Regions from separate parts of the Bacillus sp. 1NLA3E genome, predicted to be linked through region 2. Evidence: riboswitches for the same ligand, from Rfam matches in the RefSeq annotation. Region 2 holds a riboswitch; the other holds the start of a gene.
What was found. A riboswitch is a leader RNA that binds a small molecule or an ion and turns the genes downstream of it on or off. The one in region 2 is predicted to bind cyclic di-GMP.
Positions count from the first base shown of each region.

Region 1: another riboswitch for cyclic di-GMP. It lies ahead of B1NLA3E_RS23785 (anti-repressor SinI family protein); the one in region 2 lies ahead of B1NLA3E_RS21020 (DUF5667 domain-containing protein).

Region 1 covers NC_021171.1:1,710,113-1,717,941, reverse strand. The annotation lists gene B1NLA3E_RS08295 (ABC transporter ATP-binding protein) at 1-258, opposite strand, end outside; gene B1NLA3E_RS08290 (YezD family protein) at 678-860, opposite strand; gene B1NLA3E_RS23785 (anti-repressor SinI family protein) at 1,362-1,502, opposite strand; cyclic di-GMP riboswitch class I at 1,527-1,620, opposite strand; gene B1NLA3E_RS08285 (TasA family protein) at 1,773-2,405, opposite strand; gene B1NLA3E_RS08280 (TasA family protein) at 2,499-3,278, opposite strand; gene sipW (signal peptidase I SipW) at 3,362-3,937, opposite strand; gene B1NLA3E_RS08270 (SipW-dependent-type signal peptide-containing protein) at 4,089-4,589, opposite strand; gene B1NLA3E_RS08265 (RraA family protein) at 5,157-5,774, shown strand; gene B1NLA3E_RS08260 (MBL fold metallo-hydrolase) at 5,832-6,818, shown strand; gene B1NLA3E_RS08255 (HD-GYP domain-containing protein) at 6,870-7,829, opposite strand, start outside.
Region 2 covers NC_021171.1:4,380,112-4,387,940, forward strand. The annotation lists gene B1NLA3E_RS20995 (ROK family protein) at 1-802, opposite strand, end outside; gene B1NLA3E_RS21000 (hypothetical protein) at 1,047-1,487, opposite strand; gene B1NLA3E_RS21005 (PH domain-containing protein) at 1,578-1,955, opposite strand; gene B1NLA3E_RS21010 (hypothetical protein) at 2,239-2,586, shown strand; gene B1NLA3E_RS21015 (VanW family protein) at 2,701-3,606, shown strand; gene B1NLA3E_RS21020 (DUF5667 domain-containing protein) at 3,860-5,089, opposite strand; cyclic di-GMP riboswitch class I at 5,180-5,269, opposite strand; gene B1NLA3E_RS21025 (hypothetical protein) at 5,551-6,159, shown strand; gene B1NLA3E_RS21030 (hypothetical protein) at 6,291-6,653, opposite strand; gene B1NLA3E_RS21035 (CoB--CoM heterodisulfide reductase iron-sulfur subunit B family protein) at 6,719-7,603, opposite strand; gene B1NLA3E_RS21040 (succinate dehydrogenase/fumarate reductase iron-sulfur subunit) at 7,603-7,829, opposite strand, start outside.

The sequences.
Region 1 (7,829 bases), 2.1 Mb from region 2:
AAGACGATGCTCTTGGAATATGAACCCTTGCTTAATTCCTGGACCTTTAAGGTCGACATTACTAATTTTCACTGTACCTTCAAAATTGAGATCGAGCCCTACAACAATCTTTAATAAGGTACTCTTCCCACACCCACTTGGACCAATAATCGTAATGAATTCTCCTTTGTTAATATGTAAATTGACATCCTGCAAAGCTTGAATAACTTGTTGTGATTTTATAAAGGTTCGATTCAACGATTCAATGACTACACTCATCCTTGCTTCCCCTCCTCCTTCTTGTTTGCTCCAGACTTACCCAAAAACGACAAATTTGCCTTCCCCCTATCAACACTTACTGATTTAAAAAAAGAATAAAAAAAAGACTGCTATCTTTTATCAATATAAAAAAAAAGAAGAGCAGCCTTCAGTTGTCTGATAAGCCAAATATCTTATTAAGTTGTCTAATTTGTATTAACCGTAATAAACGGCTATAAATTTTAGTTTTAAACATCTCTAAAGCTTTCAGTCCTTCCGTTATCGGATAGCAACTGCTGATATCCTAAGAAATGTTAAATAATTTCCTAATAATTGCTATATTATCCTTATTTATCACATAAGTCAACTTGGAATTTAAAATAAACTAATCATTTCGAAAAATACAAATAACTCGATCATCATTTCTTAGTTAAAAGCTCTTAATTATAAGTTTGTACTGCCCTATTGGTCTTTGATTTACTTTTTGAAATAAAACGATTTTTCTCGGTTTTGTCCACTTGTGTAATTTGCCCGTCATGAATGGTAATCACGAGAGAACCAAATTGCAAATCCTTTAATGAATCCAAAATATATTTCTTTTTCTCTTGTTCAAAATCTGCCATTTTATCATTCTCCTCTCAATTTTGAAATCTACGATAATCATTTATCTCATTAAAGAATCCATCATATTTAATTAAGAAAGATGAATCCCCCCTTTTTTTTTGAGTAATAAAAAAGGCGCATACTTTTATTAAGTATGCGCCTTCGGTTTATCCAATCAGCATGCACTATTAGCTTGAAGGATTCCCCACTTTTCAGACAAAACATATATCAGGTGGGAATTCCAAGTTATTATGTTAAATATTACCTAACAATATCTTCATCTTATCCTCACTTATCCTACCTGTCAAGTGTGATTTTGAAATTCAAAAATTCCCCTATCATTTTCTTTAATGAAATACCTATAATGAACAACCACGAATACTTGAATCAAAAAAAGCAAAAAAATAAGCTGAATTTTGGTTATTCCAAAATAGCAGCTTATTTTTTTTGTCTTACATCATCTATGTTATTAATAACCATTATGATCAATTCGAATCTTCCTTTTCATTTTAGTTTTCTATCTAATGAGGTATACTTTGTGTAGATTCATCCAAAAATGACCTAATCTCCTCTTCTGACAACCCCATATCCAGAGCATTCATTATTAGCTCAACCCATTCCAAATCTAATTCCTCATGACTAAGTATTACTCCCCCTACCATTCCTCTCCCTCCAGCCCAATTATTTCAGGCAGCCCAGCCGTCATAATCAGAGAACTCCTCTAATTTTAGACCTGTAACTTTGCGTCACTATCTTTCAATAGATTTGCCTTTTACTGTTCACCGATACAAAATTGTTGTTCGAAAAGAAATAAATCCTAAGAGGTCAAAAACTTTTCAATGGATATCATGAGGTAGTATATAATAGACATCATGGGTATATTATATCATCTATGGACACTCGTTCCTAATAATACGAATTCAATAATTTTTTTATTCAGCTTTTTTCGAAGAAAGGCGAGCTAATCGTTTTCCACTTGAAATTTTTTTACTTAACAAAAATGTACCACCACCAAGGGCTAGGAATGCTCCGGCAATTAATAAATTATAAATACCAGTTGCGCTATTAGGAAGTTTATACCCGGCAACTGATAAGACTCCACCATTTGTCCCATCAACAAAAAACCTAAGCTGGAATTCACTATTAAGATTTTGAAATTCATTTCCAAGTTCAATAGGTATATAGATATTAAATTTTAGTATCTCTGAAGCATGCCTTTTCAATTCCCTTGAATCTAATTTTTGAAGATCCTTAAATTTCCCATCAAATATTACACCATTTTTATCTTCAACTTTTAATAATAATTCATTATAAAATTTTTCAGACCCATTTAAAAAGCTATTTGAAAATAGATACTTAATATCCTGGTCCCCATTATTTTTAACTTCTATTTCTTTAATGTAAGTATCGCCTGGTCTCCCACTTTTTATATCAAAGAAAACTTTCTCGGGACTTGTTGAAATATCAATTTCTTTTTTAGTCCCATTGGCATTAATTAAACTTAAGGGGGAATACAAGGAATAAATGGTGACAATTATTAATATAACAAAGGATTTTTTTAACATATTTACCCCCCATTTCCCCTTTTTTTAAAAGAGGTGGATAATAACCCTACCTTTAAAACAAAATATCTTTCTGTATTTAGTAAATTTATTTTTCTAATCCTGCCAAGCAGGCGCGTCAACTACTGCTGGTTGGTTAGCAACATTACTAGTTGAATCAGTTGTTGCACGGTCACCAATTATCCCATTACCTGTAAGGTTTCCGTTAGGTGCATTTTGATCATGATATTTTGGAGCCATTACTTGCCTTGCATCGAAGTTAAAGGCAACTTTTGCTACCATACCTTGTAAATTATTTTGCGGCTGTCCAGAGTCTTTAAACTCTATGATGATACGATATCTATTTGTTTCACTTGAATTTATTCCCAGAGGTGTTAAATTTAGTTTTCCATTTTTAATATAGTCAGCTTTGATTTTTCCTGCAAAATCTCCAGCAATCGCTTCTCTTAATGAAATATCCTGAGAGTTAATAAGGAGATAACCAGCATCTGGTGCATCTGGGTCAATATAAGGTGGTGTTGCATCAACAAAGTATTTTACATTTAGGGCATCCAAAAATTGATCAGAAGTTCCACCTGTGCCTAACGGATTTGTTACATTAGCCGTTACACCCATGAATACATCTTCAATAGCAAGGCTTCCGGAATTTTTTAATACAAATTGTCTTTCAAAACTGTCACCAGGTTGGATATTACTTAAGTCAAAGTTAAGTGGAAAATCCCATGCTTTCTGTAATTCAACATTTAATGTGCCTGCTGCAAATCCATTATGAAGGGTTGCTGCATCACTAAAATAAGCGAATGTACCACCACCGATTAGTGATAAACCTAGTGCAGCTGATGCTGCTCCTAACCCTAACTTTCTTTTAATACTCATTCCCTTTTCCTCCCTTTTCCACCTCTTTAAAGAGGTATGTAAATTTATGATGGATCCTTATGACAACATAAGGAAAACAACCGTTAAATAGTTTCATGACCGTCTTTTAGTTCTTTCTCCCTACCCTTATCAAGTTCTTTTACAGCTTTGAAAATTGTAACCCCTGAATATGCAAGCAATATTATCCCTGGCAATATAAGTAATAGCGAAATTCCTTGTTTTGATTTTGCAAAATCTATTAAGTAGCCCGCGTAAGGGACAGTAAATCCAGTGTATTTTCCAACTACATTTTGTGAAAGTACGGCATTTGCATCTGGATCCTGGTTATTATCCCCTTTTGTTTTATACATTGTTTGATTACCATCTTTATTAACTTCAACTATTCTGTGTGTAACTAACTTATTATCTGATTCCATAAATGTTATTACATCTTTCTTTTTTAGGCTTGCAGGATCACTAACAGGTTTTATTGCAATTATCGAGCCTGTCTTAAAGGTTGGTTCCATTGAACCAGATAATACGGTTTTTAATTGATAGCCAAGAAACTGTGGTTCTCCACCTGCAATTTTCGAAGAAATCACTATATAAACCATAAAAATTAATAAAAGAAAAAGTAGTATTGTAATAAAGTTGCTAACAATTTTCATGCTTTTTTTCATAGATTTCACCTCATTATTCATACTCATTATTTATTGACTTATAATTATTTATCAGCAAAGGTAGATTTTCTTCATTGGAGAGAGAATTGCTATCTTTTGTCGGAATATTATCTTGAGATCAGGTGCTATTTGTTACTTCATTACCTCCCGATTAATTGGTTGCTTCGGACTGATTTATCGGTGTGCTACCTGTTTTTAGAAGTTCCTCACTTTTTTTTTGCTCTTCGGTTAAAGCGTTATTATTCGATTTATCATTTACGTTAGGATGATCGTCACATACTTCTCTTTCTGGAGTGTTTGGATCATCTGGACAATAAGTTTCTTGATGCCCTGGGTTATCCTCATCACCAAAATCATCATCATATTGATCACATTGTTCGCTTCCATTACCTAAACCAGAGTTATCTTTGCACTTGCATATATCTTTATATTTCTTTGCATATTCTGGATCTTTACAAAAATTATTTGATGCTGAAAATGAATTATTTATTTGCTCAGAGTCATTAAAATAAGAAAATGTATCGTTCGATATAAAACTTGAGGAAAGGATAATTAAATATAAAAGCCAAAGATTCAAAATTAGGTAAAAAGGCTTTTTATGTCTTTGAATTACCTTATTGTGAGACCGCTTCTTCCGCCTTGTATAATCCATTTGAACTACCCCTCCTTTAAGTTCTTTAAAGTGAACATATCTTATCGTTAGATCGCAAATTATATATCGCCCAGTTCTTTATAAAGAACCTCCCTGTTTGAGTATAGGTCATTTTTCCTAATAATAAAAATCCCAAAATAGGGCAAAAATACTAAATTAAGCACCTTTCACTTGAATTATCTCTTGTTTTCTTAATTTCCTGTACAATATAAAGAATTTAACGTTCTATATAATGAACTATTTAACAGTATTAACTATTAGAATAGAGTAAAATTAGAGATAGTTCGATTGAAGATGATCAAAGAGACTATAGCTTCAAAGTAATATTCCATTACTGATATGACAACCTTAGTTACAATTAGGAGAGGGTGTTTTTCGTAGGTTTCGACAAAATCCTAAGTAAATGTAATGCTCTGGGTTTGAATGGAATCCAAATAGGATTAATTATGCTAACTTGTCGGTAGTGATTACAATTTCTTATGACACCTTATAGTATTTTCTTATTTTTCCATTTAATTGTAAGAGTTGTATAATGGATAATAGACTATTTAAAAAGGGGAATGCGAAATGGATGAACTTGTGTTAAAATATCAAAATATTCCAACAACATGTATTTCTGATGCGATGGACGGATTATATAATTTGGATCCCTCTATTAAACCTTTAAAGGAAGAATATAAATTTGCTGGAAGAGCTTTAACTGTTAAGATTCCGGTCGGTGATAACAAAGCTGTATTACGTGCGATTAGAGAATCAAAGCCAGGTGACATTATTGTCGTTGATGCCAAAGGAAATCAATATCGAGCGATTGCGGGCGATTTTGTGGTAGGAATGGCCCAAACTCTTGGCGTAGCCGCTATTGTCGTTGACGGTGTTATCCGCGATATCGTTGGGATTAAAGACTTAGACTTCCCTATTTTTTCAAAAGGAACAGCTGTTGCGGCCAGTGGAAAAGCAGGTGTTGGTGAAATTAATATTCCAATCGCATGTGGTGGACAAGCCGTATATCCGGGCGATATCATAGTTGGGGATGCTGATGGGGTCGTCGTTATCCCGCAATCGGTGGAACAAATAGTTTACACGAAGGCATTGGACAAACTAGAGAAGGACCAGGTGCGCGAAGAAAAGATTTCAGGGGATCGTAACGCGATCATTAAACATTTAGACAAGCTTTTAGCTAAATAGAATGATGGAGGGGGAGAAAGCTCTCCCCTTTTCATTTCAATGGAAATTGCGGGGTGTATGCTGTTGATAGATTTAAAGAGAAATGGTTGCGAGGTTTTCCCTATTTTTGTGCCGAATCAGTCAGGATTAAAAAGTATTAATTTTTATTTACTAAAACAAGACCATTCTCTTACGCTGATCGATGCGGGTTTGAATAATGAAGACTGCTGGAATTCATTACTATCCACACTTATCAGGAACGGTTTTCGTTTGGAAGATATGACTGAAGTGCTCTTAACCCACCATCATAATGATCATATTGGGTTAGTAAATAAGATTGTTGAAAATCATCAGATCCCAATATACGCCTCCCCCCATTCCATTCCCCGATTAAAAAGAGATCAAGCTTTTTTGGAAATGCGGGTTGAATTTTTTGCGCAGTTATATAAAGAAATGGGTTGTGGTGAGACTGGTGAAACCCAAGTGGCATTTTTAAGAAAAGCTATTCAAAAAAATAAGGATCAAGCTATTCAAACGAATATTATTGAGTTAACTAATAAAAAATTTTTAAATTTTAACGTTATGCAAACTCCAGGCCATGCATCTGACCAACTTGCATTTCATGATACAGCAAATAACTGGTTATTTGCTGGTGATTTATTGATTGAGCATATTTCAAGTAATGCCTTAGTTGAGCCCGACTTACATGGGAAAAGAATCCACTCGCTCATCCAGCATTCAAACTCGTTAGAGCGGTGCTTATCGCTTAATGCTGATCTTGTTTTTGCAGGTCATGGAGTATTGATTGAAAATCCAAATCCGTTATTCAAAAAAAGATTGGACCGAATAGAAGGAAAGTCACTGCGACTTCTTCAATTGATCCAATCTGGAATTCATACTGCAAGTGAACTTGCCCAAACATTATATAAAAAAATGTATGATCAGCAATTTTCTCTTGTTATGTCTGAGGTTATCGGACATTTAGACTATTTAGAGGTCCAAGAAAAAATTTACAAAGATTTAATTGAGGGCATTTGGCATTATTCGATTGCCAGAAAATCTTGAAGTCAGAGACTTCATTTTCAAAATTTACCTAGATTAAGAAGATTAACCAAGTTATAAGGTAGCAAGGCATTTAGCTGTAGTTTCATCCTTTATCGTTTGTGATGGAATTTGATAAACCCTTGGATCTTGCTCACAAACTTTTACCCAAGCATCAACACATTGAGGGTCAAAGTGTGACCCTTTGTTATCTATTATAAAATCCATTGCCTTAGAATGTGGCCAGGCCTTTCTATATGAGCGATCGGATGTCAATGCATCGTAAACATCTGCAACGGCTACTATCCTAGCATAAAATGAAATTTCCTCTCCCTTAAGTCGATCGGGGTAACCACTCCCATCCCATTTTTCATGATGAGAGCGAATGATGCTTAACTCTTCTTTCATAATCCCGAGGACTCTACACATTTCATACCCTTTGACAGGATGTTCTTCAATCAAAGCACGCTCATCGGGTAATAATTTTCCCGGTTTATTTAGAATAGTGTCGGGTACATTTATCTTTCCAACATCATGGAGAAGTCCACCTTGAACTAATGCTCGCAATTGTTCTGGTTTTAAATGGAGTCCTTCAGCAAGCTTCAAGGCATACATTGTCACTCTCAAGGTATGGCCTGCTGTGTATATATCTTTCTTTTCCGTTGCCATTATAAGAGCTTTTACACTTGGTACTATACTGTTTGTAATTCGTTCAAACGGATCATTAGTGAAAAGTGACTTTAATGCGCCTATCATTGTTCCTTTTACGGCATACTGCTTAACAAGACCTATAAGCATGACCACCATCGATGCAAGCAATAAAAAATGATAGATCCACCAACTTAATCTCCACAATTCTCCTCTTACCATTATCCATTGTGATACCATAAACCAGCCAGTACAATACACAATCGCAATCTGTAAAGGAAACCGAGAATATCGATAAGACCGGTAATAACGATACATCGCTATTGCATTTAGTAAAATAGTTAGTGTCATAATAATTACATTAAGTGGTTTCACATTTAGCGGAAT
Region 2 (7,829 bases):
CTAATCCAGGAATGACGATATACTCGGAAAGCTCGGGTAATGAAATGTACCCGTTTAAAATTTCCTCCAGGTGTTGATAGACATACGAGAATACTTGATTCTGGTGCATGACTCCACCACCGAGGATAATTTTTTTCGGAGAAAGAATCAATATGTATTGCATTAAAGCCTGTGCAATGTAATACGCTTCAAGCTTCCAGACTTCTTCGCGGGAAACGAGGTTGATTCCCTTATCGCCCCACCGTTCTTCGATCGCAGGACCTGCTGCAAGACCTTCCAGACAATCATGATGATATGGACATTTGCCTTGATAGTGGTCAGCTGGATGGCGTCGAACGAGAGTATGACCCATTTCAGGATGGGAAAGCCCCTGAAGTAGCTTGCCTTGAACAATGGCTCCAGCACCAATGCCTGTCCCAATTGTGATATACAGGCAACTATCCAACCCTTTTGCTGCACCGAAAGTGGCTTCTCCAAGTGCTGCCGCATTTACATCGGTATTGAAACCAATTGGAACTGGGAATGCGCCTTTTAAAGATTGAACAAGCGGATAGTTTTTCCAAGCTGTTTTCGGGGTGGAGGTGATGTACCCATATGTTGGGCTTTCCAGGTTCACATCAACTGGACCAAATGAGCCAATCCCGATTGCATCTATTTCATATTTTTTGAAAAAATTGCTCACATGTTGAAGGGTTTCTTCAGGTACAGTTGTCGGGATCTGAATCCGCTCGACGATATTTCCCCTTTCATCACCAACTGCACAGACAAATTTCGTTCCACCTGCTTCAATTCCTGCTAGCATATGGCTTCCTCCTACGGTTTACGAATGTAGTGTAGTAAATTTTCTTAGGAAAAATAGATATGCTTAAATTATAAAGTTATTTGAGGAATAATGGAATATTATGCTAGCCCCTAAAATTGAATTTCAATCAAACGTTTGATTAAGGTGACCAACAATTTGGTACACCTATGCTTCACTCCATTCAATCAAACGTTTGATTAATACCGAATCTGAATTGCGCTTTACCACATCACCGCGCCGGGGGTCAGGCACCACAAGTCGGGATTTTGGGCATCATTGCGGCTCTTTGGTTCCCATTTTTCCGCGACTCTTGGATTTTGGGCATCATTGCGGCTCTTTGGTTCCCGTTTTTCCTGCGACTTCGGATTTTGGGCATCATTGCGGCTCTTTGGTTCCCATTTTTCCGCGACTCTTGGATTTTGGGCATCATTGCGGCTCTTTGATTCCCATTTTTCTGCGACTCCTGAATTTTGGGCATCATTGCGGCTCTTTGGTTCCCATTTTTCCGCGACTCTTGAATTTTGGGCATCATTGCGGCTTTTTTGTTCCCATTTTTCCTACCACTTCGGATTTTGGGCATCATAGTGGCTCTTTGATTCCCATTTTTCCTCGACTCTTGGATTTTGGGCATCATTGCGGCTCTGTTGTTCCCGTTTTTCCTGCCACTTCGGATTTTGGTAATCATTGCGGCTCTTCACCAAAGCTGTCCGAAATCGCCGCTTAGTGAGCATATATAAGTTCAGAGAGCAACAAAATTTACGAAAAGAGCCTTCTTTTATTTTGCGATGTAGGTGGCGAGGGCTTTTTGGACGTCGAAGATGCTCTTGTCTTTTTTGAATTGTTTTTCGATTGGTTGATCCGAACCGGAGATCCAGATTTTTAGTTCGGCATCAAGATCAAAGGTTCCGGCTGTTTCACAGCTAAAATGGGTGATACTTTTGTAAGGAACTGAATGATATTCAACCTTTTTCCCTGTCATCCCCTGCTTATCGATTAAAATCAGTCTTGTATTGGTGAATACGATGAGGTCTCGTATTAGTTTATAGGCTTTTTCAACTCGCTCATTATTAGCAATAATCAGTTCAAGATCTTTTTCTACCTCTTTTACGTCTACTTCGGAAACATTCCCCATTAGACCATCTAGAATACCCATTTGAACTTCCTCCTTTATTTACGGTTACTAATAGTTTTTCTTTATCTTCATTTTATTTTCCTTTATATTTTAAAATAATATTAGTTTATTTGCTGATTTTATAGAGATTCATTACAAAATCAGGTAATATCCAACTTAATGGAACTATTACTCACCTTCTCTTTATAACCTTTGAATAAAACTCACTTTTAAGAATAATCCAGTGAAAGTAAATATTTAACAGGGACGATAAAGCTATAATATATAGAGGGAGATTAATACATATTAATTGGAGGACTTTATTATGCAAACTTATATACTTATTGCATTTTTTCTTTTGATATTAATCTTATCCATCGTAGCATTTCGGTACTCGCAGAAATTAATTGTCCGTTTAGCACCACCGCTTATAACCTTACTTGTGTTGTTTTTGGGCTTGATGATTTCTATTTATTTTAATAGTGAATTCATTTTCGCCTATTTATTCCTTAATTTATTGCCTAATTTACTTGGGCTCATTGTTGCCAGTATTGTATTGCATATTGTTCTTCGTTTGTTCAAACAGCGAAAAATTGATAAGACTGGCGTCATTGGGGTTGCTGTTATATTAGTGATTTTTGTTGTGTGGAATTACTTACAAAGATTTATTTGATGTTTATTTTTCCAAAAGCCAGCCACCTGTACGCAAAAAGAATCTTCTATTTCTGCCACATGAAACGAATTCATCTTACCCATACTATGTGAGGGGTGAATTTAATTGAATTTCATGTGGTTTTTTGCGTTTATTTTTCTAAGTCAAACGACCGAGGTACCAGCAGATAATTTATCAATCAACCTGAATGGTGATAACATTGCTGTGGTGAACCGTTCCGATTTTATGATGCCTATTCAAATGCTTCCTTTTTTTAATAAAAACAGCTTGTTACAGCTCGAGGAAAAAGTGGCTCAGCAAATTAAGAAAGAACCAGTCAATGCAGGTCTGGACCAAAGCGGAAATATTTATGCCGAAAAAACTGGTGCTGTGCTAAACCGAAGCAAATTTACGGAGCAGTTCTACAAGTACTTCTACAGCACTGGGCCCGCAACAATCGAAGTCCCTGTTCGCGCAATATACCCGCGAATTGATAGCGAACTGATTTCTGATATTAGGACTGAGATGCTTGGACATTATGTGACTTATTATAATTCTAGAAATGAAGAACGTTCCCATAATATTTATCTAGCGACTGCTAAGATTAATAATACCGTGATTTTTCCTGGGGAGAAGTTTTCTTTTAATCGGATTGTCGGAAAAAGGACGAAAGCGAAAGGATATTTACCGGCACCGGTGATTGTTAAAGGCGAGCTTTCAGAGGGAATCGGGGGCGGGATTTGTCAGGTGTCCTCGACATTGTATAATGCTGTGGATCAGTCGGGATTAGAGATTGTGGAGCGTTATTCCCACAGCAAGAAGGTCCCTTATGTTCCTGACGGCCGGGATGCAACGGTCAGTTGGTACGGTCCCGATTTCACCTTTAAAAACAAGTATAATCAGCCTGTGCTCATTCGGGCTCAGTCCGGTAATGGCAGAATGATTGTGATGATATTTTCCTCTGATGGTATCAATTATAATCCACGGAAAGTACCGCGTATGTCAGGAAAATTGCCTAAAGAAATACCTGCGCCCCTATAAGGAAGGGACGCAGGTATTTTGGTTTTGATTATTTTATTTTGACTTCTCACAGCATTTTAACACTTTAAAGCACCGGGGGTCAGGCGCCACTCAGCGCTTTAACGCAATAAAGCGTCTGCTGTTTTATTGTTCTTTTTAGTTCTTCGGCTCAGAGTGAGGTAACCCTGGACTTTGTCTAATTCATTTAATAAAAAAAGAGACCAGACTTCCTTTTGGATTAATTCTCCCGAAAGTCTGGCACTTTTATTGATTTTTATTTTCCGTTATTTTCTTTTGATTGTTGTTGTTTTCCATGATCTATTGCAGTTTCTAGAGCTTGTTTTGCTTGTGTTTTTGCTGCCTCAGCGGTTTGCTTGGCCTGCATTTTTGCAGTTTCTTCTATCTGTTTTGCTTGAACTTTTGCTGCCTCAGCAGTTTGTTTGGCGACTTCCGCTGTTTGTTTTGCTTTTTCGGCAACTTGGTCAGGTTTCTGGCTTGTTTTCTTAACATCAGCATTTGGTTTACTTGTATTTTCTGTTGAAGTGGCTAATGGAGACGCTGTTTCTTCTTCAATTGCAGCGGCTGGTAAGGCTTCTGTTGACACCGCACCATCCGCAGCCAACTCATCTGTGTCTATTTTTTCAACTTCAGTTTGATTATCGTCTTCTACTGCCGAATCTTGATTAAGTTTCGTTGCAAGTTTATCTTTTTTAGCATTAAGCTGTTTTAACTTTTTCGTATATTTTTCTGTTGCTTTCGTGTTTCCCTCGGCTTTCGCTGTTTCGATTGCTTGCTCTAGATAATCTATCTTTTTAGAGAGGGCTTGAGCCTTAACTTGAGTCATAGTAATGTTAAGTTCTTGCATCACTCCGCCGATTTCTGTTTCTCCACTGTTTAAAAGGGCGACTATTTCTTCAACCGTCTTCCCGCTAATCTCAGAAAGGGCGATCACCTTTGCAATTTCTCCGTATCCAAGGTCCTCACTACGTAATGCTTTAACAACATCTGTATCAAGTCCCTGTACTACGTTGGCAACTAGAAAAGCTTCGTCCTGTTGTTCCTTGACCTCAACTTTTTGGTCTTCACTTAGTTGATTGGCCAGATCTTCATCAATTTCTGCAGCGTCTGCTAATTGCTCCCCAAGCTCTTGTTTTGTTTGGTCCTCAACCTCTTCATTAGCTACGACATCAGAAACCGCGTCCTGAGCCTCTGCAAGGACCTCAGTATAATCAGATATGGTCTCCGTAACTAATTCCGGTTGTTCTTCTACCGTCATTGCCTCCGCTTCAGCAAGTCGTTCATCAGCTTGCTCTAGCAAAAGGTCGGCTTCCTTTACAGCGTCAGTAGTAACTGCTAATTCTACCTCTTCATAAAGCTTGTCCACTGGATAAAGAAATTCGTCAGGCGTTATTCCAGCAGTGTCTGTCACCTCGGAATTTGCGCTCACTGAAGTTCCCATTGCAAACAAAAGAGTAAGCGCTGTTAAGCAAATTCTTCTTTTCATCGTTTTTTCCTCCTACAAGTAATTTATAACGATTAAAGCCCTTAGGAGATAATAAAAAAACTACTCCGAAGAATAGTAAGCAGCTTACTCTTCGGCAACTGGCTGGCATCATCAATGAATACGATCTTAGCCCCTATAGCTTTGCGTCCCTGAATTTCCCCAGGTTTGCCCTTTCGGATTTTAATAGTCATTTTAATTATAAGATTACTAGAAATAAATGGGAAGATAATTTCCTAATATAATAAAAATCAAATAGAGGTGCCCACCGCTCACTCCTTCTCTTTAATGCTTTACTTTTAACGGTGGTCAGGCACCGAATGACGACTTAAAGCTGTACCGAGCCACCGATTCTTGCAAATTTCCCGGTATTTCTTCACAATATTAGTAGATGATATTAGTACTGTTTTTGATCGCTTATTTAATCCGATTTGCTTTTTTGCAAAAAATGAGGAGGCTCCGTTATGCATACTCCCTCTGATAACAATTCCGGAAAGTCAATCAAGAAGGACCCTAATTTAACAAGAAAGCGTCTATTTCGTTTTATTGGTTTATTAGGATTATTATTACTTTTATATATCTTCTCAGACAAAATTATCAATCTTTATAACCGCTATTTTGTCAACGAGGACAAGCTGTTGGTCACATATTTGGATAAAACAGACCTTTACAATGACGATAGTGATGCAATCGTTAAAAACGTTAAACTTAAATTATTTCGTTTATCTGCTGAGGAATATTCGGTGGAGATCAAAAATACTCAAGACCAGCTTCAGGAACTGACAAAGACAACCAAGAATCTTAAAACACCGAAAGGCTTTAGCAACCATAAAAAATCCTTCATGGCGGTAATGAAGGAACGAATGTTGGTATTATCTTATTTAGATAAGGCTAGGAAGGACAATAGTTTTGATGAGCTAAACGCCCACTTTGATGAATTGGCCCACAAACAGGAACTGGAGCGATCCAGCCTCAAAAAAGCCTTCGATGATGCTGGCATTGAATATAAAGAGCTTGGAGATGGCTCGTTTCGGTATTGGTACAAGAGCCATTCCGCAAAACCGATTCGCTAAAACAGAAACAACGCAAAAAATCCCCTTCACATGTAAGGGGATTTTTCGCGTATAAAAGTGCCAGGGGGGCTTTGGCACTCTCTACTGCTTTAACTCTTCACAGCGCCGGGGGTCAGGCACCACTTAGTGGTTTAGCGCGTTAAAGCAGCCGCGGCAGTCCCGGTTTTGTAGTGTTGATATACTCCGGTGTTGATGGAGATTTTCACTAGTTGGTTGATGTCGGTTTTCCAGGAGTGGTCTAGGTTTGTTGGATCGACGGTTGCGACTCCATATTTTAGTTTGATCCACTTCTGGGTATCTTCGTCTTGGAAGTAGCCGGAAATTGTTGTTGATAATGGATGAAAGGCTTTTTTACTTGAGTGAATCCTGCCATGGTAAATATGGCTTTCACCGTATTGGTCATGAATCCAGTCGTCTTCAATATTCAACAACCACAGCTTCCCACTACCAACCTTCCCGACTAATTTAGCCTTTTTCTCAAAGGTATATTTCATTTAAAATATCCCCTTACTTCAAAATCTTATGACGCTTGGTACCATAGCAAAACTCACTTAACTTATTAAACAGTCATTAACGATCCTTTTAATGCCGGAATCGCATCTACGACGTGTCTTTGGATCGCCAGCTCTTCAGGTGAGAAACCTAGGGCAAGACCGATCAACTGCGGTAAGTGCAGGATTGGCATCGTAATATCTTCGCTAAATCCTTTTTGTGCGTCAGGCTGATATGCATCAAGCTGCATTTGACAAAGCGGACATGGAGTGACGATGCAATCTGCACCTGCATATTTTGGTGACAGACAGTTTTTGCCTGTTAAATCCATTACTTCTTTTTCAGCTGGAAAAACAGCATGGAAACCACAGCAAGCTAATCTTTGATCAAAGTCAACACTCTCTGCCCCAAGCACCTCGGCAACCATTTCCATCGATTGCGGATTCATATGGTTTTCAAAGCCCATGATATCGGGTGGCATGGTAATATGACAGCCATAGAAATTAGCTACTTTTAAACCAGTTAATGGTCTTTTTACTTTTTTGCGTAGATTTTCCAAACCATAATCTTCAATTAATGCCCAAAGGAAATGCGTTACTTCAGTTGTACCCTTGTACTGAAGTCCCGCTCTGCTTAGGCCTTCATTTACTTTAGTGCGAAGCTTTTCATTTTTATCCATTTTTAACTTAGCTGTTCTTAGCATTAATGTACATGTATTACAAACAGTCAATAATTTTAACGTGCCTAGCTCTTCTGCCAAAGCAATGTTTCTAGCGTTAATAGACGTGGCTAAGAAATTATCGACATCTTGAATGTGGCTTGCCCCACAGCAAGTCCAACCATTTAATTCTATTAATTCAATCCCTAATGCAGATGCTACTTTTTTAGTAGAAATCATAAGCTCTTCTGCTGCTGATTCCAATGTACATCCTGGGAAAAAGGCGTATTTCATTAGTCGTTTACCTCCTGTGCAAACTTATAAATCTCTCTAATTCCTTTAATACCTTCGACAGCCTTTGGCATATGAAGCGGGTTGATTTTACCCTTTTTAATCATTCTCAAGGCAAACGGAACACGGGCCTTCACGGTATTGAGGACACCTTCTGTTTTAATTGGTAGCATGACTTCATTTAGGCGACCTTTGCTCTTTACATCATCATGGAAAGCAAAAGCGTGTC